DNA from 2 places in the Ureibacillus sp. FSL W8-0352 genome. Region 1 is predicted to be linked to the other one. Evidence: riboswitches for the same ligand, from Rfam matches in the RefSeq annotation. Region 1 holds a riboswitch; the other holds the start of a gene.
The links. Region 1 has a riboswitch for S-adenosylmethionine ahead of metK (methionine adenosyltransferase). Riboswitches for the same ligand answer to the same signal wherever they lie in the genome.
Positions count from the first base shown of each region.

Region 2: another riboswitch for S-adenosylmethionine. It lies ahead of NST98_RS10930 (bifunctional homocysteine S-methyltransferase/methylenetetrahydrofolate reductase); the one in region 1 lies ahead of metK (methionine adenosyltransferase).

Region 1 is NZ_JBBOQT010000001.1:1,298,622-1,302,807, forward strand. It holds gene NST98_RS06570 (alpha/beta hydrolase) at 1-428, opposite strand, end outside; gene NST98_RS06575 (gamma carbonic anhydrase) at 552-1,064, shown strand; gene metK (methionine adenosyltransferase) at 1,155-2,351, opposite strand; SAM riboswitch class I at 2,584-2,695, opposite strand; gene pckA (phosphoenolpyruvate carboxykinase (ATP)) at 2,947-4,186, shown strand, end outside.
Region 2 is NZ_JBBOQT010000001.1:2,151,949-2,156,134, forward strand. It holds gene NST98_RS10930 (bifunctional homocysteine S-methyltransferase/methylenetetrahydrofolate reductase) at 1-1,611, opposite strand, end outside; SAM riboswitch class I at 1,714-1,818, opposite strand; gene hemG (protoporphyrinogen oxidase) at 1,888-3,288, opposite strand; gene NST98_RS10940 (tetratricopeptide repeat protein) at 3,639-4,186, opposite strand, start outside.

The DNA.
Region 1 (4,186 bases):
ATCGACACTTTTTTGCTTGGTGCTATGTTCATGCTTGCTAGTGCACTTGTAAGTAAATTGGAATGTTTATGCAACTGTAACCATGGAGCAGTTAATACTAGTCCAGCGCATTCCGTCTTCGTTGACCTTAAAAATTGAATTGCAAGGGTTCCGCCCAAGCCATGCCCAATGATAAATACTGGTAAATGATATTGAAGAGCGCTTTTCATGAGCTGTTTAATGAAAAGTAAGTATTCGTCAATTAATTCATCATGAACCCTCGTAAATTTTGAGCCTTCTTCATGCCCTGGTAAATCGCCCATCACGACATGATAACCTTCCGTCATCAATTTTTCTATTAACCATGCATACCAACGGTGGTTTTCAAAAGCGCTATGTATTATTACTATAACAGCTTTCGGTTGCTCTTTAGTTTCCCACTTCCACATAGCGTTCCTCCTAAATCCACTAATACTTCTGTCATTACAAGTTAGTTTTGTTCTATTTTCAAATATTTTCTTATTTGCTAGGATAATATACATAATAATACTTTAGAAATGAGGAGCTTTGCGATGATTTATCCTTATAAAGATAAAGAACCTAATATCGATCCTTCTGTATTTATAGCAGACCATGTAACGATTACTGGAGATGTTACAATTGGCGAAGATACGTCAATTTGGTTTGGAACTGTGATTCGCGGAGATGTTGCACCAACGATTATTGGAAAACGTTGTAGCATCCAAGATTTAAGTTGTTTACATCAAAGTCCCAATAACCCTCTAATCATAGAGGATGAAGTCATCGTTGGTCATCAGGCTACTTTACACAGTTGTATTGTACGTAAACGCGCTTTAATTGGCATGGGATCCATCATATTAGATGGTGCTGAAATCGGTGAAGGAGCACTCGTTGCAGCTGGAAGTTTAGTACCTCCTGGTAAAAAAATCCCTCCAAATTCTGTCGCTATGGGCAATCCTGCTAAAGTCGTCCGTCAAGTAACAGAAGAAGATCGTAAAGATATGGATCGCATTATTCAAGAATATGTTGAAAAAGGGAAATATTATCAGTCATTAAAGAAATAAAATTCAAGTTATTATATTTATACAATATTAAATTTACATTGAAAAATAAAAATGCAGGCGTTCATATTTGCCTGCATTTTTATAAAATAATTATAATCCTGCCTTCTCTCTTAATAATTGGGCCACATCTGTTCTTTCCCATGGCAAATCGATATCCGTGCGACCAAAATGACCATATGCAGCAGTTTGTTTATAAATTGGACGACGCAAATCTAGCATTTTAATGATACCCGCAGGTCGTAAATCAAATAGTTCTTTGATCCACTCAACTAATTTGCTCTCACTTACTTTACCTGTTCCAAAAGTATCAATTGAAATGGATACAGGACGTGCAACACCAATTGCATAAGCTAATTGAACTTCTACTCGATCAGCAAGACCAGATGCTACGATGTTTTTTGCTACATAACGCGCAGCATAGGCAGCAGAACGGTCCACTTTTGTAGGGTCTTTTCCAGAAAATGCTCCTCCACCATGACGAGCATATCCACCATAAGTATCCACAATAATTTTGCGTCCAGTTAGACCCGCATCTCCTTTTGGTCCACCAATTACGAAGCGGCCAGTTGGGTTAATGAAGTATTTAGTATCGTCATCAATCAACTCTATTGGAACAATTTCCTTAATAACTTTTTCCATCATATCTACTTTAATTTGATCAAGAGTAACTCCTTCATCATGCTGAGTAGAAATGACGATTGTATCAATGCGACGAGGTACATTATTTTCATCATATTCTACAGTAACTTGTGTTTTACCATCTGGTCGTAAATACGGAATCTCTTTTGATTTCCGAACTTCTGATAATCTTCTTGCAAGTCGATGAGCTAAACTAATCGGTAGAGGCATCAGTTCTGGAGTTTCATTGCAAGCAAATCCAAACATTAATCCTTGGTCTCCAGCACCAATCGCTTCGATATCCTCATCAGTCATATATCCTTCTCGTGCTTCTAAGGCTTGGTCTACACCTTCTGCAATATCTGGTGATTGTTCACCGATTGCAGTGAGCACCGCCAAGTTTTCTGCATCAAATCCAAATTTCCCACGCGTATATCCAATTTCTGCGACAGTGTCCCGAACAATACTTTGAATATCGACATAAGTTGTCGTAGTAATTTCTCCGGTTACAAGCACTAATCCAGTTGTAACAATTGTTTCACAAGCAACCCTTGCATTTGGATCTTCTTCTAGTATCGCATCCAATATTGCATCGGATATTTGGTCACAAATTTTATCTGGATGACCTTCTGTTACGCTTTCTGATGTAAACAGTCGACGATTTGACATTAAATTTCCTCCTAAATTTACGAGACGAATCTCTGCTATGATACGGTACTCATTATCCATTTTGCCTTAGCAACATTCGCCCGTAAGGAACAGTGCGAAGATGATGAAAGGCTTTAAGAAATTTTTATCTTTTTATAGGTTTTATAGGTTGAATGAGTACGACATTTGTGCTTGAATAAAAAAAGTTCCTATCCACATGCATGAGGAAAGGAACTAAACATTCTACCTTTCACTCTTATCGTTCAAGGGAACCCCTTGCATCAGGTTAGCACCACGCATTATTATAGTAATGCAGGTTGCCGGGTTTCATAGGGCCTTAACCCTCCACCAGCTCTGGATAAGAGTATCCGTTCAACCAACATGTTACGTAATATACTATACAATGTCAAATATTTTTTCCTTTTTCTCAAATTTGACATAACCCGGTATTCTATAATTTACTTATAAGTAGGTACTCTTGTTACAAGCAAAAAATTTTCATAAATAATTTTAAGAATTAGTATAGATTATTTCATCTAATGTGTTATACTAATTTCTGTATTATATAACCAACAATTAATTTTCCTAAAAATAAAAAAAGGATGGTATTTAATCGATGAATTCAGTAGAAATTGCAAATGAGCTGAAGGAATTATTAAAAGGTGGAAATATAAACACTCAATTGTCAGTGCCTCAATTAGTTGAAAAGGCGGTAACTCGTGGAGAAGCCAAATTAACAATTGATGGTGCAATTGTTGCTGAGACAGGTAAATATACAGGCCGTTCTCCAAAAGATAAATTTATTGTCGAAGAAGAAAGCATTAAAGATAAAATTGATTGGGGTAGTGTAAATCAGCCAATCTCTGCTGAAGTGTTTGATAACTTGTATATAAAAGTATTAAATTACTTAAAAGAAAAAGACGAGTTATTTGTATTTAAAGGCTTTGCTGGAGCAGATAAAGAATCTCAATTATCTATTCAAGTAGTAAATGAATATGCTTGGCACAATCTTTTCTGTCATCAATTATTCATCCGTCCAACAAAAGAAGAATTAGCTTCTCATACAGCTGATTTCACAATTATTTCTGCACCTGGTTTCAAAGCGAATCCAGCTGTTGACGGAACAAACTCTGAAGCATTTATTATCGTATCATTCGAAAAGAAAATTATTTTAATCGGTGGTACGGAATATGCTGGTGAAATGAAAAAATCTATTTTCAGTATCATGAACTACTTGTTACCTGAAAAAGGAATTCTTTCAATGCATTGCTCTGCTAACGTTGGAGAAGATGGTGACGTAGCGTTATTCTTTGGTTTATCTGGTACTGGAAAAACAACTCTTTCTGCTGACAGTGATCGTAAATTAATCGGTGATGATGAACATGGTTGGTCTGACAACGGTGTGTTCAACATTGAAGGCGGCTGCTACGCTAAAACAATTAATTTATCAGCTGAGAAAGAGCCAGAAATTTATAATGCCATTCGTTTTGGTACAGTGTTAGAAAACGTTGTAATCGATTCAGAATCACGCATTCCTGATTACGATGATAATAGCTTAACAGAAAATACACGTGCAGCGTATCCAATTCATTACATTGATAATATTGTAATGCCTTCTATTGCTGGTCATCCGAAAACAATTATTTTCTTAACTGCTGATGCTTTTGGAGTGCTTCCTCCAATCAGTAAATTAACGAAGGAACAAGCAATGTACCACTTCTTAAGCGGATTCACTTCTAAATTGGCTGGTACTGAACGCGGCGTTACTTCACCTGAACCAGTATTCTCTACATGCTTCGGTTCTCCTTTCTTACCACTTCCAGCAACAAAATATGCTGAAATGTTAGGTGAGAAAA
Region 2 (4,186 bases), 850 kb from region 1:
TACTTCATGATGCAAAAATTCCGCATTTTTAAAGCTAGTAAGCGGCATAATTCCTATATAAATTGGTGTATCTAAATGTTTTGTCGCCTCATGAATTTCCACAATTTTTTCCTTCGAATAGACTGGTTGCGTAATGAAATAATCCGCACCATGTTCAATTTTTTTCTCTAGACGGCTGACAGCACGATCTAACACTCTCACGTTAGGATTGAAAGCCGCTGCTACTGAGAAATTCGCTTTTTTTCTTAGTGCTTTGCCAGAAAAAGAAATCCCTTCATTTAACTGTTTAATTAATGATATCAATTCCATCGATGAAACGTCATAAACACTTGTTGCACCCGGAAAATCCCCTACCTTTGTTGGATCACCAGTTACAGCCAACACATCATGAAGGCCAAGAGCATTGAGCCCCATTAAATGGGATTGCAGCCCAATTAAGTTTCGATCTCGGCAAGTAATATGTGGCATTGTGCGTATGCCATATTGCAGTTTTAAAATGGCCCCCATTGCCAAGTTGCTAACCCTTGGAGATGCTAGTGAATTGTCTGCCATCATGATAAGATCTGCCCCTGCATTGTAAAGAGCTTTTGCTCCTTCAACAAACTGTTCAATTTCAAGATGCTTCGGCGTATCCAATTCTACAATGACAGAACGTGCTCTTTTTGCTTTTTCGTGGAGAGGTTCAAAACTATGCGGTTCAGCCTCGCGAATGATTATTTCCCTCTGAGGTTTTGCCTCTTTCTTTTCAACCGGCTGAAAATGAGCAAGCTTCTTTTTCATCGCTTCAATATGTTTCGGTGTTGTACCGCAACATCCTCCAATGAGCCTTACTCCTTCATTGCATAATTCAACCGCTGCCCTTGCAAAATAATCTACTTCTGATTCGTAAACGACACGCCCCTCTTCAATATCTAATAAAGAAGCGTTCGGATAAACAGATAAATACGCTCGTTCAGGAATTTCTACCTGTTCAAAAGCCTGTATTGTGTGGTATGGACCAAGTCGACAGTTCACCCCTACAATATCTGCACCTAATTTTTCTAACTGCTTTAATGCTTCATTCAATTTCATGCCATTCATTAATACGCCCGGCTCTTGCATTGAAACTTGAGCAATGATGGGCATATCCGTCATGGCTCGTAACATTTTTAACGTCTCGCATAGCTCTTCAAAATCATAATAAGTTTCTAACAACAAACCATCTAACTGCCCCGCAATTAGCACTTCTGCTTGTTCACGAACTGCTGCGAGAATTTCATCTAATGTATAATCTACTTTGCGAACACCACGGATACCACCAATCGAACCTAAAATAAACACTTCACTGTTCTTGGCTGCTTGTTTGGCAACACCTATCGCACCTTCGTTAATTTCCACTACTTTTGACTCCAAACCATAACGAGTGAGCTTGATTCGATTAGCGCCATATGTATTCGTTTGAATAACATCTGCGCCAGCTTGTATGTATTCCTTATGAATTTTTTTAATGATTTCCGGTTTTTCAATATTCATTTCTTCGTGACAATTTTCAAGTCCATATGAATATAACAGCGTTCCCATAGCACCATCTGCAACTAACACTTTATGTTTTAACGCATCTAGTAGCCCCATCCGAAATTCCCTCACTTTTCTTTACTTCATAAATTTTCTGTCAATTCATCTAATAGAAAAAGCCTTCTTGCGAAAGAAGGCTTGTCATTTCCTTTAGAATTCACCTTATCTTTCGGCAATTGCCGCTGGATTTAGCACCTTACTAAACATTTTTAGTGGTTGCTGAAGCTTCACCGGGCCAGTTCCCTCCACTTCTCTTGATAAGTCATATTCGATTTTAAAATATCAATATAATAAGTTACATCATAAAATCAATACTTCATTTTGTCAAGTTAATTAGTCGGAATTATTTAAAAAGTTGTTTATAATTTGGTTTGCTGTTTCTTTCCCGTTATCAATGCATGCACCAATTCCTACGCCGAAATAAGAGCAACCAGCAATGTAAATATTCGGATAAAGGTTATCTAATTTTGTAATTATTTCTTGCAAAGCTTCATGATGAGCTAAATCATAAGTTGGCATGGCATCGATCCATTTTGTAATATTTACAATGGTAGGTTGTGCTTCTATATTCAAACTGAGTTGAATATCGTTCAAAGCAACCTTTGTTAACTCTTCATCACTCATTTTCACTAATTCTTGGTAGCGAGGATTACTTTCTTTATAAAACAGTCGAACAAGTAGATTTCCTTCTGTTGAAGTATGCTTCCATTTACGGCTTGTCCAAGTAGAGGCATTACATAATAAGTCGCTGTTGTAGGAAACGATAAATCCAGTGCCATCCTTAGGCAAAATAGAATCTGGTAGATCGAAGCCTACATACATCGTAATGGCTGATGCATTTTTAAATTTGTTAAAATAAGGATTTAATTCACCATTATTTAAAACTTGCTTCACGACTTGGTTGGGCAATGCTAACACAATAACATCCGATTCCAATTTTTCTTCGTTAGCGAAGGAAATTTCATAACGTTGTTCTTTTTTCTCAACAAGTACTATTTCAGTATCTTTATATATTTCTACATCCACAAGCAGTTCTTCCATTCGATCAATTAGTTGAGATAGTCCGTTTTTAAAAGAAAGGAATTTTTTATTCGCTTCCCGTTCAAACTTTTCCCGATTTGCTTGCAAACCTTTCATTATACTTCCATATTCATTTTTGTAATCAACTAAGTATGGAAGCGTAGAGGCAATGGACAATTTATAAATGTCCCCTGAGTAAACACCAGCTAATACAGGAGCTATTTGTTTCTTCACAATTTCTTTTCCTAAAAAGTATTCTAAGAAATCTCCGATAGAACTTTCCTTCGTAAATTTCGTATTCGGTATTTCCTCATCTTTTAACACTCGTTGTTTCCCTTCTTCTGAAATTAATGTGCTCGCCTTTAGGGATTCGAGAGTCATAGGAATGCCAAATACAGAGTCCTTTGGAATCGCATGTAATTCATTATTGGTGTGAATATAAGAAATTCCTGTTTCGTTATATACGACTTCCGATTCAAAATCTAGTTCCTTTACAAGTTCAATTACGCTTGGATATCGTGCTACAATGGAATCTGCTCCCGTTTCCATGATGAATCCTTTTTCACGCGCTGTGTGCATTTTTCCGCCAAGGTACGGATTTTTTTCCACAAGTACTAAACGGGCAGGAATTTCGTTTTCCTTTAATTGTTTTTGTAAATAATACATCGTGCAAAGTCCTGTAATTCCTCCACCGATAACTGTTACCGTTTTCATTCGTTACAACTCCTATAAGATCATTTTACCGTACTTTTAGTATAAACTTTTTTTATAACTCTTTCTGTGTCGGCTTTAGTAAATTTCAATATAGTAAACAACAAATATGCTTTTGACTGTTGAATTTATTTCAAAAGGAATTTTGATAATTTATTCAATTTATTAAACAATAAAAAACAGCCCTTTCCACTACACTACAAAGGACTGTTTCACTTTATTCATCTAGTTTTTCATAAAATCTGCAAATGTAAGTCGTTTCCGTCTGTTCTTCATAGCATGTAATTTTCTGTCATCCCCATTACATTACGGAATTATGGAATGTAGTAATGCAATACTTTTTAGTGTGCTTATTATTCATTATACTCATTTTGCTTTTGTTGTTTTGCCAGTTCTCGCCAGCGGGCTGCCGCTTTTTTATCTACTTCAACATCAATCCCATTTTTGTAAATGTATGCGATATTTAACTTTGCTTGATAATCTCCTAGCAACGAAGCTCTCTTATAATAATAAAGTGCTTTCTTTCCGTTTCTTTCAACACCGATTCCATTCTCATATAGAAACCCTAAATTATAAATTGAATCAATGTGATGGTATTCCGCTGCTTTTTCAAACCACTCAATAGCAAGAGGGACATTCCTCTCCCTGCCCAATAGACCCTCAAAATAGATGGAACCCATTCGATATTGGGCATCGAGATCCCCGCCTTCAGCTGCCTTCAAATAATATTGAAATGCTTTTTCGTCATCTCTATTTACCCCAATTCCTTGCTCATACATAATTCCTAATGTAAACATTGCTTCTACAACATTCTGTTTTGCAGCCACTTCAAACCATTTTAAAGCTTCCTTATAATTTACATTTCCTACTTCACCGTTTAAATACATGTCTGCTAAGTTAT